2 regions of the uncultured Ligilactobacillus sp. genome follow, and region 1 is predicted to be linked to the other one. Evidence: predicted binding sites of a transcription regulator. Region 1 holds the regulator's gene; the other holds the start of a gene.
The links. The regulator NrdR, encoded in region 1, represses ribonucleotide reductase genes. The targets are predictions, from matches to a motif close to ACACNATATATNGTGT.

Region 1 (6,029 bases):
AAAGCTTATGCTGATTACAAAGGTGGACGTTCCAAGACCCCGACTGAATTGTCAGAACAGTTTCCTTACATTAGAGAATTGCTCGATGCTTATGGGATCAAACACTATGAATTACCAGAATATGAAGCTGATGATATTATCGGGACGATGGCAGCTCAAGCAGAGAAAGCGGGGTATCAAGTCACGATCGTAACGGGTGACCGAGATCTGACCCAGTTGACAACTGACAAGACGACGGTTGCGGTGACGATCAAAGGGGTAACTGAGATCGAAGAGTATACGCCAGCTCATGTGGTCGAAAAATACGGCTTGCAACCAGCACAGATCGTTGATATGAAGGGGTTGACGGGTGATAGCTCAGATAACTACCCTGGGGTGACTAAAGTCGGTGAAAAGACAGCGATCAAACTTTTAAAACAATACGACACGATCGAAGGGATCTATGAAAACATTGAAGCGATGAAAAAGTCCAAGTTAAAGGAAAACTTGATCAATGATAAAGAGATCGCATTTCAGTGTAAAGATCTTGCAACGATCAGAAAAGATGCTCCAGTAGCACTCACTTTAGCACAGACAGCTTGGCCAGGCGCTAAAAAAGAAGATCAGCTCAAGTTCTTTGAAGAGATGGATTTTAAGAGTTTTATCGCTCAATTACAAGCTAATTCGAACGACGATATCAGTGCAGGATCTACTTTGAGTAAATTAAAGGTCGAGACTTTGGATGAAGCTAAAGTCGAAAAGTTAGTTTATGATAAAGATTCTGATATCAGCTTTTATCTTGAACTAAGCGATGATAATTACCATACGGCTGACTTTTGGGGCTTTGGTCTTAAGATCGACGACCGATACTACGCAGCTAGAGATGTTGAGCTTTTGAAGTTACCCAAACTAAAGCAGTTGCTGGAAGATCCAGCGATCGAAGTTGATGTGTTTGATGGTAAACAGACCTATGTAGCTCTAGAGCGTCTAGATATTGAACTAAAAAATATCAATTTTGACTTACTTTTAGTCTCATATCTGCTAAATACAAGTGATAACAGCAATGATCTGGGTAATTTAGCCAAGCGCCATGATCACTTCGATGTTTTGACTGATGAAGAAGTCTATGGAAAAGGGGCCAAGCGCAAAGTCCCAGCCGATGATACGACATATTTTGAGCATTTAGCGCATAAACTAAAAGCTATCTCAGATCTAGAAGATAAGTTGATGAAAGAGCTAGCTGAAAATGAGCAAGAAGATCTTTATTTTGAGATCGAACGCCCACTTTCTTTAGTCTTAGCGCAGATGGAGATCGCTGGGATCAAAGTCGACCGTGAACGCTTAGATATCATGCAAAGTGAATTTAAGGAACGTTTGAGTGAGTTAGAACAACAGATCTATAACGAAGCTGGTGAGAAATTCAATATCAATTCACCTAAGCAACTTGGGGTGATCTTGTTTGAAAAATTAAAATTGCCGGTCGTCAAAAAGACTAAAACAGGTTACTCAACGGCTGTAGATGTCTTAGAAAAATTACGTGGGATGTCACCGATCATCGATGATATTTTAGCTTACCGTCAATTAGCTAAATTACAATCGACCTATGTTGAAGGCTTATTAAAAGTTATCGCAGCTGATGGTAAGGTCCACACACGTTATACACAAACTTTAACGGCAACGGGTCGTTTATCATCAGTTGATCCTAATTTGCAAAACATCCCCGTTCGTTTAGAAGAAGGGCGTAAGATCCGGCAAGCTTTTGTACCAAGTCATCCAGATTGGGAGATCTTTGCTTCTGACTATTCTCAGATCGAGTTACGGGTCTTAGCCCATATTTCAAAGGATCCACATATGCAACAAGCTTTCAAGGATGATTTTGATATTCACGCTAATACTGCGATGCGTATTTTTGGACTAGACGATCCAAGTGAAGTTACGGCTAATATGCGTCGCCAAGCTAAAGCGGTCAACTTCGGGATCGTTTATGGGATCAGTGATTTTGGTTTGGCCCAAAGTATCGGAAGTACGCGTAAGCAGGCAAAAGAATTTATGGAGACGTATCTAGCCTCATTTCCTGGAGTCCATCGATACATGCAAGATATCATTGAGAGCGCGCGCCAAAAAGGCTATGTTGAAACACTTTTCCATCGTCGGCGGTATCTTCCAGATATCAAGAGCAGAAATTACAACTTGCGCTCATTTGCGGAACGGACTGCGATGAATACTCCGATCCAAGGGAGTGCAGCTGATATCATCAAAGTTGCAATGATCAATATGCAACAAGCCTTAAAAGATGCGGGCTTAGAAGCCAAGATGTTGTTACAAGTACACGATGAGTTGATCTTTGAAGCACCTAAAGCAGAGATCCCTAAATTAAAAGAGTTGGTACCAAAGATCATGGATTCGGCTGTTGAACTTTCGGTCCCATTGAAGGTCGAAAGTGCTAGTGGTAAGACGTGGTTTGAAACTAAATAATATAAGATGAGGTGAAAAAATGCCAGAGTTACCAGAAGTAGAGACAGTTCGTCGCGGTTTGGAAAAATTAGTTTTAGGCCAAAAGATCGCACGAGTCGAAGTTTTATATCCTAAGATGATCGTTGGTGATGCTGACGATTTTAGAGATAAATTAAAAGATCAAACACTTGAAAAGATCCAACGTCGGGGGAAGTATTTGCTCTTTAGATTTTCAAATGATCTTACCGTCGTCTCCCATTTGCGCATGGAAGGTAAGTTTTATGTCAAAGAAGCGATTGATCCAGTCGATAAGCACACACATGTCATCTTTTATCTAGCCGATGGCCGTCAGTTGCGCTATAACGATGTCCGTAAATTTGGGCGGATGCAATTAGTCAAAACGGGCAGTGAAGAAAAGCTGCCTGGTTTGGCCAAATTGGGGCCTGAGCCAGTAGATGAAACTTTTAAAGTTGCTGATTTTTATCAAAAGCTACAAAAAAAGAAGAAAAATATCAAGACTGCCTTACTTGATCAGACCTTGGTCACTGGGCTAGGCAATATCTATGTTGATGAGGTATTGTGGCAAAGTAAGATCCATCCTGAGACGTCATGTCAAAAATTGACCTTAGAACAAGCATCGACACTGCATGATAATATCATCACTGAATTAGCTAAAGCGATCAAAGCTGGTGGAACAACGATCAGAAGTTACACGGATGCTTTCCAAAAAACGGGCGCTTTTCAATTTGAACTAGATGTTTATGGGCGAACCAATGAGCCGTGCAAACGTTGTGGTACAAAGATCCAAAAGATCATTGTGGGACAACGGGGCACGCATTTTTGTCCGCATTGCCAGCAGGTGGTAAAATGACATATATTTTAGGCTTGACTGGCGGGATCGGAATGGGCAAAACGACGATCAGCAATTTTTTACAAACATTAGGTTTTAAGATCCTCGATGCTGATGTGATCGCCCGAAAAGTCGTTGAACCAGCGACTCCTGGTCTAGCTGAACTACAAAAAACATTTGGACCTCAGATCATCCAAACTGATCAGACTTTAGATCGGGCTAAGCTCGGTAAGATAGTCTTTAGTGATCCTAAGAAATTAGCTCAACTAGACCAGATCATGCAGCCATTGATCAGAGCTGAATATGAAAAACAGCTGACCTTAGCTGAGCAAAAAGGCTGTAAAGTAGTTGTGATCGATGCCGCTTTATTATTTGAAAATGGTTATGCAGATCATTGTGATGCAGTTATCAATGTTGAAGTTCCTAAAGCAGTCCAATTAAAACGGATCATAGAACGCGATCATTTGAGTGAAGAGGCGGCACTTGAGCGGATCACTAGTCAGATGTCTGCTGAAAAAAGGCGAAAATTGGCTACAATTACAGTAGATAGTTCGGGAACAGTTGAAGAAACGCAAGCGCAAGTGATAAAATGGCTAGAGATAAATAATTTAATCGAAAATTAGGCAGCGAGGTAAAGATTATGAAGTGTCCAAATTGTCATCAAAATGGATCACGTGTAGTGGATAGCCGTCCCGCCGACAATGGACATGCCATTCGGCGCCGGCGGGAATGTGAAAATTGTGGTTTCCGTTTTACTACATTTGAAAGAGTAGAAGCAGCGCCACTATTAGTTATTAAGAAAAATGGTGCCAGAGAAGAATTTAATCGTGAAAAAGTTTTGCGGGGTGTCATGCGAGCGGCTGAAAAACGACCCGTTGCAATGGATGAGATCCAAAATATCGTCGATCAAGTCGAAACAAAGATCCGTGCCGTCGGAGGTAATGAAGTTTCCAGCCAATTGATCGGTGAATATGTGATGGAGATCTTAGCAAATGTCGATGATATCGCCTATATCAGATTTGCTAGCGTCTATCGTGAATTTAAAGATATGGCATCTTTTGCAAAGGAATTGCAAGACTTGATGGCACGTGACAACGAAAAAAGTAAGTAGTAGGGGGATGTTAGGCGATGAGTGAAGGATTAAGGCAGATGTCGCCTAAGGATGGTTACGTTGTCAATACTAAAGCCCATATCGGTTCGACAGAGTTCAAAGTCATTTTAAAGCTCTACCAGCCGTTGATGGGCGTCAATGCTTATGGTATTTATTCACTATTAGCGACTAAAGTAGCTCAAACACCAGATCTGTTAGCGCGCCGGATGCATAAAGAGCTATTGGATATTTTGAGTTTAGGTTTACGTGACTTTTACGAAGCCCGGATCAGATTAGAAGCACTTGGACTATTGAAGACATTCGTTCAAAAAGATGAACTTGGTCAAGTGTTTATCTATGAGTTACAAGCCCCTTTGAGTGCCGAAGATTTCTTTAAAGATGATCTCTTGAGCATGCTTTTAGCCGATTCATTAGGGCAGATCCAATATGATGAGTTGAAACAAGAATTTGTCAAACCAGCTTTCACATATGCTAATGCTAAAGAGGTCACCAAGTCGCTTCTAGATGTTTTTACCGTGAAAAAAGATACGTTGCTCAAAAATTCACAGGTAAAAGCGCCAGCTAAACCGACTAAAAATTTTGTCGATTCAGTCGAAGTTGATCTTGATGTGGAATACTTAAAAGAGCTTTTAGCCCAGTCTTTTGTGCCTGCAACTGAGATCAGCCGTTCACTTGAGACCTTAAAGTCGATTGCTTTATTGTATGGTCTAAATGAACTAGAACTCGTCAAATTGCTTGAACAAGCGCTAAATGTCAAGGACGATAAAGTTGATCTTGAACTTGTCAAAAAATTAGCCACACAGCAATTTGATCGGCAATTTAAAGAGATAACCCCTAAAGAGTCTAAAGTGACTGCATCGATCGATCCGGAGGTAAGTGCGGAATTGACGCAAACTGACTTAGCACTGATCGCTGTTTCAAAACAATATCTGCCACTTGAATTTATCGAAGAACTCAAACGGCAAAAGAACAGTTTTGTGACTAATCTAGAGCGTTATACGGTCAAAAATTTGGTGGAAAAACAAGTGTTGCCAAATGCAGTGATCAATGTCTTGTTACACTATTATTTGATCGCGCAAAATAACACGATGCTAGAAGATAAAGTCGCTAATCGTTTTACTAAAGCCGCAGCAAAATTGGCAGAAAAAAAGATAACAGCTCCAGAAGAAGCCATGCTTTATATGCGTAAGGCTAACCAGAAAGCACGAAAAGAACAGCAACAAAAGCCATATTATGCGCGAAAGCAACAGATCGTACAAAAAGAAACGCTCCCTGAATGGGCAAAAGATAAAAAAGAAGGATCGAAAGCTAAGCCAACTAAAGAAGATAAACAGGTATTAAATGCCCAGATCGACGAATTATTGGCACAACTAGAACAAAGTGAATAGAAAGGTAGGTGGCTAGGATGGAAGATCTAGGTAAAAATTTGACTGAGCAGATGCAAAGAAATAATTGGAATGAGCGCTATCAAAAACTGATCACTGAGATCTTACAAGATACCGAGGTGCGTACTTTTTTGGCTGAGAACAGTCAAACTTTGACACAAGAAGATGTGATGAAAAGTGCGAGTAAACTATATGAATTTGTAACTTTAAAAAAGCAGATAGCTCAAGGTAAACAGACTTTTGCGCCAGG
Region 2 (6,029 bases), on a different contig from region 1:
CTCCGTTATCAAATGTTGGTGAATCACGCTTTAGTTTTATCGGTGAAAGAGTCGCACGTTTTATCTTTGAATACGGTGATCGTTTCTACGCTTTTCAAGGTTTACGTTCCTATAAGAACAAATATGTTACGAAATGGAGCGCTAAATACACGGCTTATCGGAAGCGGACTTCGCTAGTCGATGCGATGATCTTGGTGACGTTGACGGTCAACCAAAAGCATATCAAAAAGGGCAATAGACGCAATTTGCTCTTACCGAGATTTTTACAATAAACATTAAGCATCCAGGTGTGTGCCTGGATGTTTTTTGCTCAAAGTGATATTTTTCTTACCACCCTTAACTGTTTTAGTAGCAAGTTAAGTTATTATGATCATTGTGATCAAAACTAAAAAAATGTCGTCTCTGGCTAAGCTAGGGCTTGTTGTGATTTTTAACCTTATCAGTTCGCTTATGGTGTATGGAATGATATTTATGGTCGTATTTGGATATAATTCTTAAATCTTAGCCTCAGTTTGTTAGCTGAGGCCTATTTTTTATTGAATGGACCTGGTGAATTTAAGACCTGTGCTATAATCTATAACAAATACATAAAAACATCAAAATATTTTATCTAGCAACTATTTTGACCACAAGAGGGCGGTCTTGACCGTACACTTATTTGCTAAAGGCTTAGCGTTGACGCAGATCGTGTTAGTTCAAGCGAACTATAGTCTGGTTATTTTAGTCAGTGAATACCCTAGTGCTTTAGTAGTGATCTTTTTATCACTCAAGAAAAATACAACTCATAGTGAATGATAAGGGACCCATATGATGTGTATTTTTACATCATAATGGGTCCCTTATCATTTATATGGTATTAAAATTCATAGTCACTGTCTTGCATAGCTTCAACGTTTCCAAGTAAGTAACCATTACCAACTTGGGAGAAGAAGTCATGATTGGAAGTCGAAGTTGAGATCCCATTCATAACAACAGGGTTAACATCTTCTGCAGTATCTGGGAAGAGAGGATCCATCCCTAGATTCATCAAAGCTTTATTGGCATTATAGCGTAAGAAAGTCAAAACATCATCGACCCAGCCAACTTGGTCATAAAGAAGGTGGGTGTACTTTTCTTCATTTTCATAGAGATCATACAAAAGTTCATACATCCAACCTTTGAATTCCTCTTGTTTTACTTCACTTAACTCGTTAAAGCCCAATTGGAACTTGTAACCAATATAAGTTCCGTGAACAGATTCATCACGCAAGATCAACTTGATGATCTCCGCTACGTTAGCGAGTTTATTATGCCCTAACCAATAGAGTGGAGTGTAAAAACCAGAGTAAAAGAGAAATGTTTCCAAGAATACGGAAGCAACTTTCTTTTGTAAAGGTGTTCCGTTTTGATAGATATCATTGATCTTTTGCGCTTTGTATTGCAAGATCTCATTTGAATCAGTCCAAGCAAAGATCTCTTCGATCTCTTTAGGCGTATTCAAAGTTGAAAAGATCGAGGAGTAACTCTTGGCGTGCACCGATTCCATAAACTCGATATTGTTGAAGACGGCTTCTTCTTGTTGCGTTCGGATATCTTTTTTAAGAGCCGCGATTCCATCTTGAGATTGTAAAGTATCTAATAACGTTAAGCCCCCAAAGACTTTAGCAACGACATCTTTATCAGCCTCAGAAAATTCTCGCCAATCGGCTAAGTCATTTGAAAGCGGGATCCGAGTATCTAACCAAAATTGTTCGGTCAATTTTTCCCAAGTTGCTTTATCGATCTGGTCTTCTAAATTGTTCCAGTTGATTGCTTTATAGTTTTCCATTTTCCAAATACCTCACTAAATTACACAGCTTTCGCATTCGTTGACCCCGACTTCATCTTGGGTATCAGTGAATGTGCGGACATAGTAGATCGATTTGATCTGTTTGTGGTGAGCATAGTTACGTAGGATCGAGAGGTCACGGGTCGTCATCTTATCAGTCCGCCCATTTTTCCATTCATAGAGTCCAGTTGGGATCGAGGAACGCATAAAGAGCGTTAAACTCATTCCTTGATCAACGTGTTGTTGTGCGGCTGCATAAGTATCGATCACTTTACGCATGTCTAGATCGTAAGCCGAAGTGTAGTATGGTAAAGTTTCGTTTGAAAGATATGGTGCGGGATAATAAATTTTACCGATCTTTCTTTCTTGGCGTTCTTCGATCTTGTTGATGATCGGCTGAAGTGATGCAGTCGTATCGTTGATATATGAGATCGAGCCATTTGGTGCTACGGCTAAGCGGTTTTGATGGTAAAGCCCATCTTGTTTGACTGCTTGACTCAATTTTTCCCAATTAGCTTTAGTTGGAATGAAGATATCTTTGAATAGCGCTTTGACCTTTTCAGAATGTGGTGTAAAGTCTGTGGTCAAATACTTAGTGAAGTATTTACCATTAGCGTAATCACTTTCTTCAAAACCAACAAAGCTAGTTTGGCGTTCTTTAGCGATCTTATTGGAAGCAACTAAGGTCCAGTAGTTGAGCAACATGAAGTATAAGCTGGTGAATTCCAAAGCTTCTGGTGAGCCATAGTGCATTTGGTTTTTAGCTAAAAAGGCGTGTAAGCCCATAGCGCCTAGACCGATCGTGTGCGCTTGGCGGTTACCGTGTTGCACAGATGGTACGACATCGATTTCTGAGTGATCGGTCACAAAGGTCAAAGCCCGTGTCATGGCTTCGACAGACTGACCAAAATCAGGAGATCCCATCAAGTTAGCGATATTGGTCGAGCCCAAGTTACAGCTGATATCAGTTCCTAAAACATCATAACCTTGTTGATTGTTGACTAAAGATGGTGTTTGAACTTGCAAGATCTCAGAGCAAAGGTTGCTGGTGATGATCTTACCTTTGATCGGGTTAGCCTTATTAGCGGTATCGACATTGACAACATAAGGATAGCCAGATTCTTGTTGTAATTTTGAGATCTCTTCTTCGAGCAAGCGAGCGGGGATCTTCTTTTTAGCGATATCAGGATCGTTGACCAAGTTATCGTATTCTGCGGTAATATCGACGTAAGAGAAAGGAGTACCGTATTTTCTTTCGACATCATATGGATCAAAGAGATACATATCAGCGTTTTGCTTGGCTAATTCGTAGAACTTATCGGGTACAAGCACACCTAAAGATAGTGTCTTGACCCGGATCTTTTCGTCGGCATTTTCTTTTTTGGAAGCTAAGAAGTCGATGATATCGGGATGGAAAACATTTAGATAAACGACACCAGCGCCTTGACGTTGACCTAACTGATTGGAGTAAGAAAAACTATCTTCGAGTAATTTCATGACAGGTACGACTCCAGAAGCAGCGCCCTTGATCCCTTTGATCGGTGCTCCAGCTGAACGAAGATTACTCAAGGTGATCCCGACACCGCCTCCGATCCGTGAGAGTTGAAGTGCAGAGTTGATCACTCGTCCGATCGAATTCATATCATCAGTAACTTGTAAAACAAAACAAGAAACCAATTCACCACGTCTAGCACGTCCTGCATTCAAAAAGCTTGGAGTTGCTGGTTGATAGCGTTGGTGAACGATCTCATCGGCTAGTTGAAGCGCTAATTGTTCATCACCGTCAGCAAAGTACAAAGCATTGATCGCGGCTCGATCGATGAAGCTTTCCAAGTAATAACTGCCATCATCAGTTTTTAGCGCATATTGGGTGTAAAACTTGTAAGCTGCCATAAAGGTCTTGAAACGAAAATCAGCTGCTTCTAATTGCGCATAGAGCTTTTCAATAAAGGCAAAATCGTATTTTTGGATAAATTGTGTTTCAAGATAATTATTGTCTAGCAAATAGTCAAAGCGTTCTTTAAGTGAAGCAAAGGTCATCGTATTAGGAATGACATTTTCCTTGAAAAAGGCGTTTAAAGCTGCCTTGTCTTGGTCGAGTTGGATCTGACCATTTAAAGGAATGTTGACTCGGTTGTTTAGGTCGTAGTACGTAACGTTATTGATATCGATATCTTTAAGACTCAAGTTTATTCACCGCTTCCTTGAAATTTTGGACGTCTGTGGGTGTTCCATTGAATTCAAATGAATAGATCACTGGAACATTAAATTTTTTAGCCAAGTTTTTGGCTGTAAAAATAAATAACTCTGCAAAATTACGGTTGCCGGTCCCGACGATCCCTTTTAATGATGCAGCGTTATTTGCGTATTCTAAAAATTCAGTCACAGGGTAAGTGATCTCATCTTCGTAGGTCGGTACGATCAAGACGAATGGTTCATTTACCATAAAAAGTGGGTCCACCGGATCGATCTCAGTGGCATCGACGGTAGGCCCAAGTTTTTTGATGAAGCGTCGGGTCTGCCCGGTGACGCTAAAATAGATTATTTTCATTGAGCTGCCAGCTTCTTTAAGAGATCAGGTCGGAAACCGTTGATGATCGGTGCGTGATCTTGTTCTAATACTGGAACTGTGCGTAACCCCTTTTCTTTTAGGTAGTTGATATATTCTGGATGATCGGAGATATTATGTTCTCCAAATTCAATATTATTCTCCATTAAAAACTTCTTGGTCATCTTGCATTGGATGCAGTTATCTTTGGTATATAGATCTAAAGCCATCAGAATAAAACCCCTTCTAATTTGATTGTGATATCAGTATACCACAATTTACACAACATGTAGTATAAATTTTGCTCTGCTAATCGCTAGATATTGTGTTATTGGCTCAACCACGCAAAAAACGGACTCAAAATTTTTTGAGTCCGTAAAGTTATATTTAAATCGATATTAGTACCAGCCGTTAGCAAGCCAAAATGACTTAGCTGCTTGCCAAGAACCATAACGATTTGCAACATAGTTATCAGCTACACGTTCTTGGTTTTCTGGGGAGTAATCTCCACCCAAGTAAGAATTAGTCAATTGATATTTACCGTAGTAACGGCCGTTTTGAGCAGTATAAGAACCACCTGATTCAACGTTAGCGATCCAAGCTTTAGCACTTGCTTCAGCATCGTTTGATGGAGTTTGTGGAGCAGTTGTTTGCACTTGTTGTGTTTGTTGTTGAGGTTGTGCTTCTTGGACTTGAGTTTGAGCTTGTGGAGCTGCTTGTGCAGGTTGAGCTTGTTGTTGTGCAGCTTGGGAAGCGTCAGCTAAAACGTTGCTACCGACTTCTAAGCGTTGACCAACGAAGATCAAGTTTACATCTTGTAATTTATTAGCTTGTTGGATCGCATCGATCGTTGTGTTGTATTTAAGGGCTAATTCAGATACTGTATCGCCAGCTTTAACGACAACTTCATCAGCATTTGCTGTTTGCCCTAATGCAACTAAACCAGATAACGCGGCAGCTCCCGTAATAACTTTCTTCATTTCCATAAGTAAACTCTCCTTAAAAAAATATTTAATATTTACTTGCTTTTCATTTATCTACACTAGCAGTATACATTTTTTATATAACATACATATTCCGATAAAATTACAATTTGTCACGTTTATGTAACAAATAGATTAATTATTGTCAAATTCCACAAAAATAGAATCCATGTGGGAAAATAAAGCATCTTTTTGAATTTTACTTTTTAAGTTATACTTAAAAGTATCGGAGGTGCGCAGAAATGCCTAAAATTTTGTTAATGAATGCCGGAAGTTCATCAGTTAAATGGAAATTATTTGAATTGACCGATGAATCAGTCGTCGCTAAGGGCTTGGTGGAGCGGATGGTAGCGCCAGGTTCAAAGTTTGAGATCAAATATGGAGATCAGACGTATCAAGAAACACAAGATAACCTGTCTTATGAAAAAGCAGCTGAAATGATCATTGAAAAGATCCAAGAATTAAAGATCACATCTTTAGCTGACATTAAATGTGTTGGGCACCGTGTCGTAGCTGGGGGAACAAAATTTACTCAAGCTACTAAGATGGATCAAGCAACGATCAAAGAAGTCCTAGCATTGAGTGACCATGCTCCATTACATAATCCAATGGAAGCAAAGTACATCGAATTGATGCAACAAGTCATGCCAGACACACCACAATATGCGGTCTTTGACAGCCAATTTTTTAC

Region 2: the regulator NrdR is predicted to act here: its motif matches at 4,636-4,651, upstream of nrdH (glutaredoxin-like protein NrdH).

What each region holds. Positions count from the first base shown of each region.
Region 1 covers NZ_CAQLEL010000114.1:43,580-49,608, reverse strand. Annotated here, with positions in the region: gene polA (DNA polymerase I) at 1-2,454, shown strand, start outside; gene mutM (DNA-formamidopyrimidine glycosylase) at 2,474-3,304, shown strand; gene coaE (dephospho-CoA kinase) at 3,301-3,906, shown strand; gene nrdR (transcriptional regulator NrdR) at 3,924-4,394, shown strand; gene Q9Q35_RS08240 (replication initiation and membrane attachment family protein) at 4,412-5,782, shown strand; gene dnaI (primosomal protein DnaI) at 5,800-6,029, shown strand, end outside.
Region 2 covers NZ_CAQLEL010000150.1:21,255-27,283, reverse strand. Annotated here, with positions in the region: partial or broken gene mprF (bifunctional lysylphosphatidylglycerol flippase/synthetase MprF) at 1-272, shown strand, start outside; gene Q9Q35_RS11360 (hypothetical protein) at 643-795, shown strand; gene nrdF (class 1b ribonucleoside-diphosphate reductase subunit beta) at 857-1,807, opposite strand; gene nrdE (class 1b ribonucleoside-diphosphate reductase subunit alpha) at 1,823-3,994, opposite strand; gene nrdI (class Ib ribonucleoside-diphosphate reductase assembly flavoprotein NrdI) at 3,984-4,358, opposite strand; gene nrdH (glutaredoxin-like protein NrdH) at 4,355-4,585, opposite strand; gene Q9Q35_RS11335 (LysM peptidoglycan-binding domain-containing protein) at 4,754-5,341, opposite strand; gene Q9Q35_RS11330 (acetate/propionate family kinase) at 5,581-6,029, shown strand, end outside.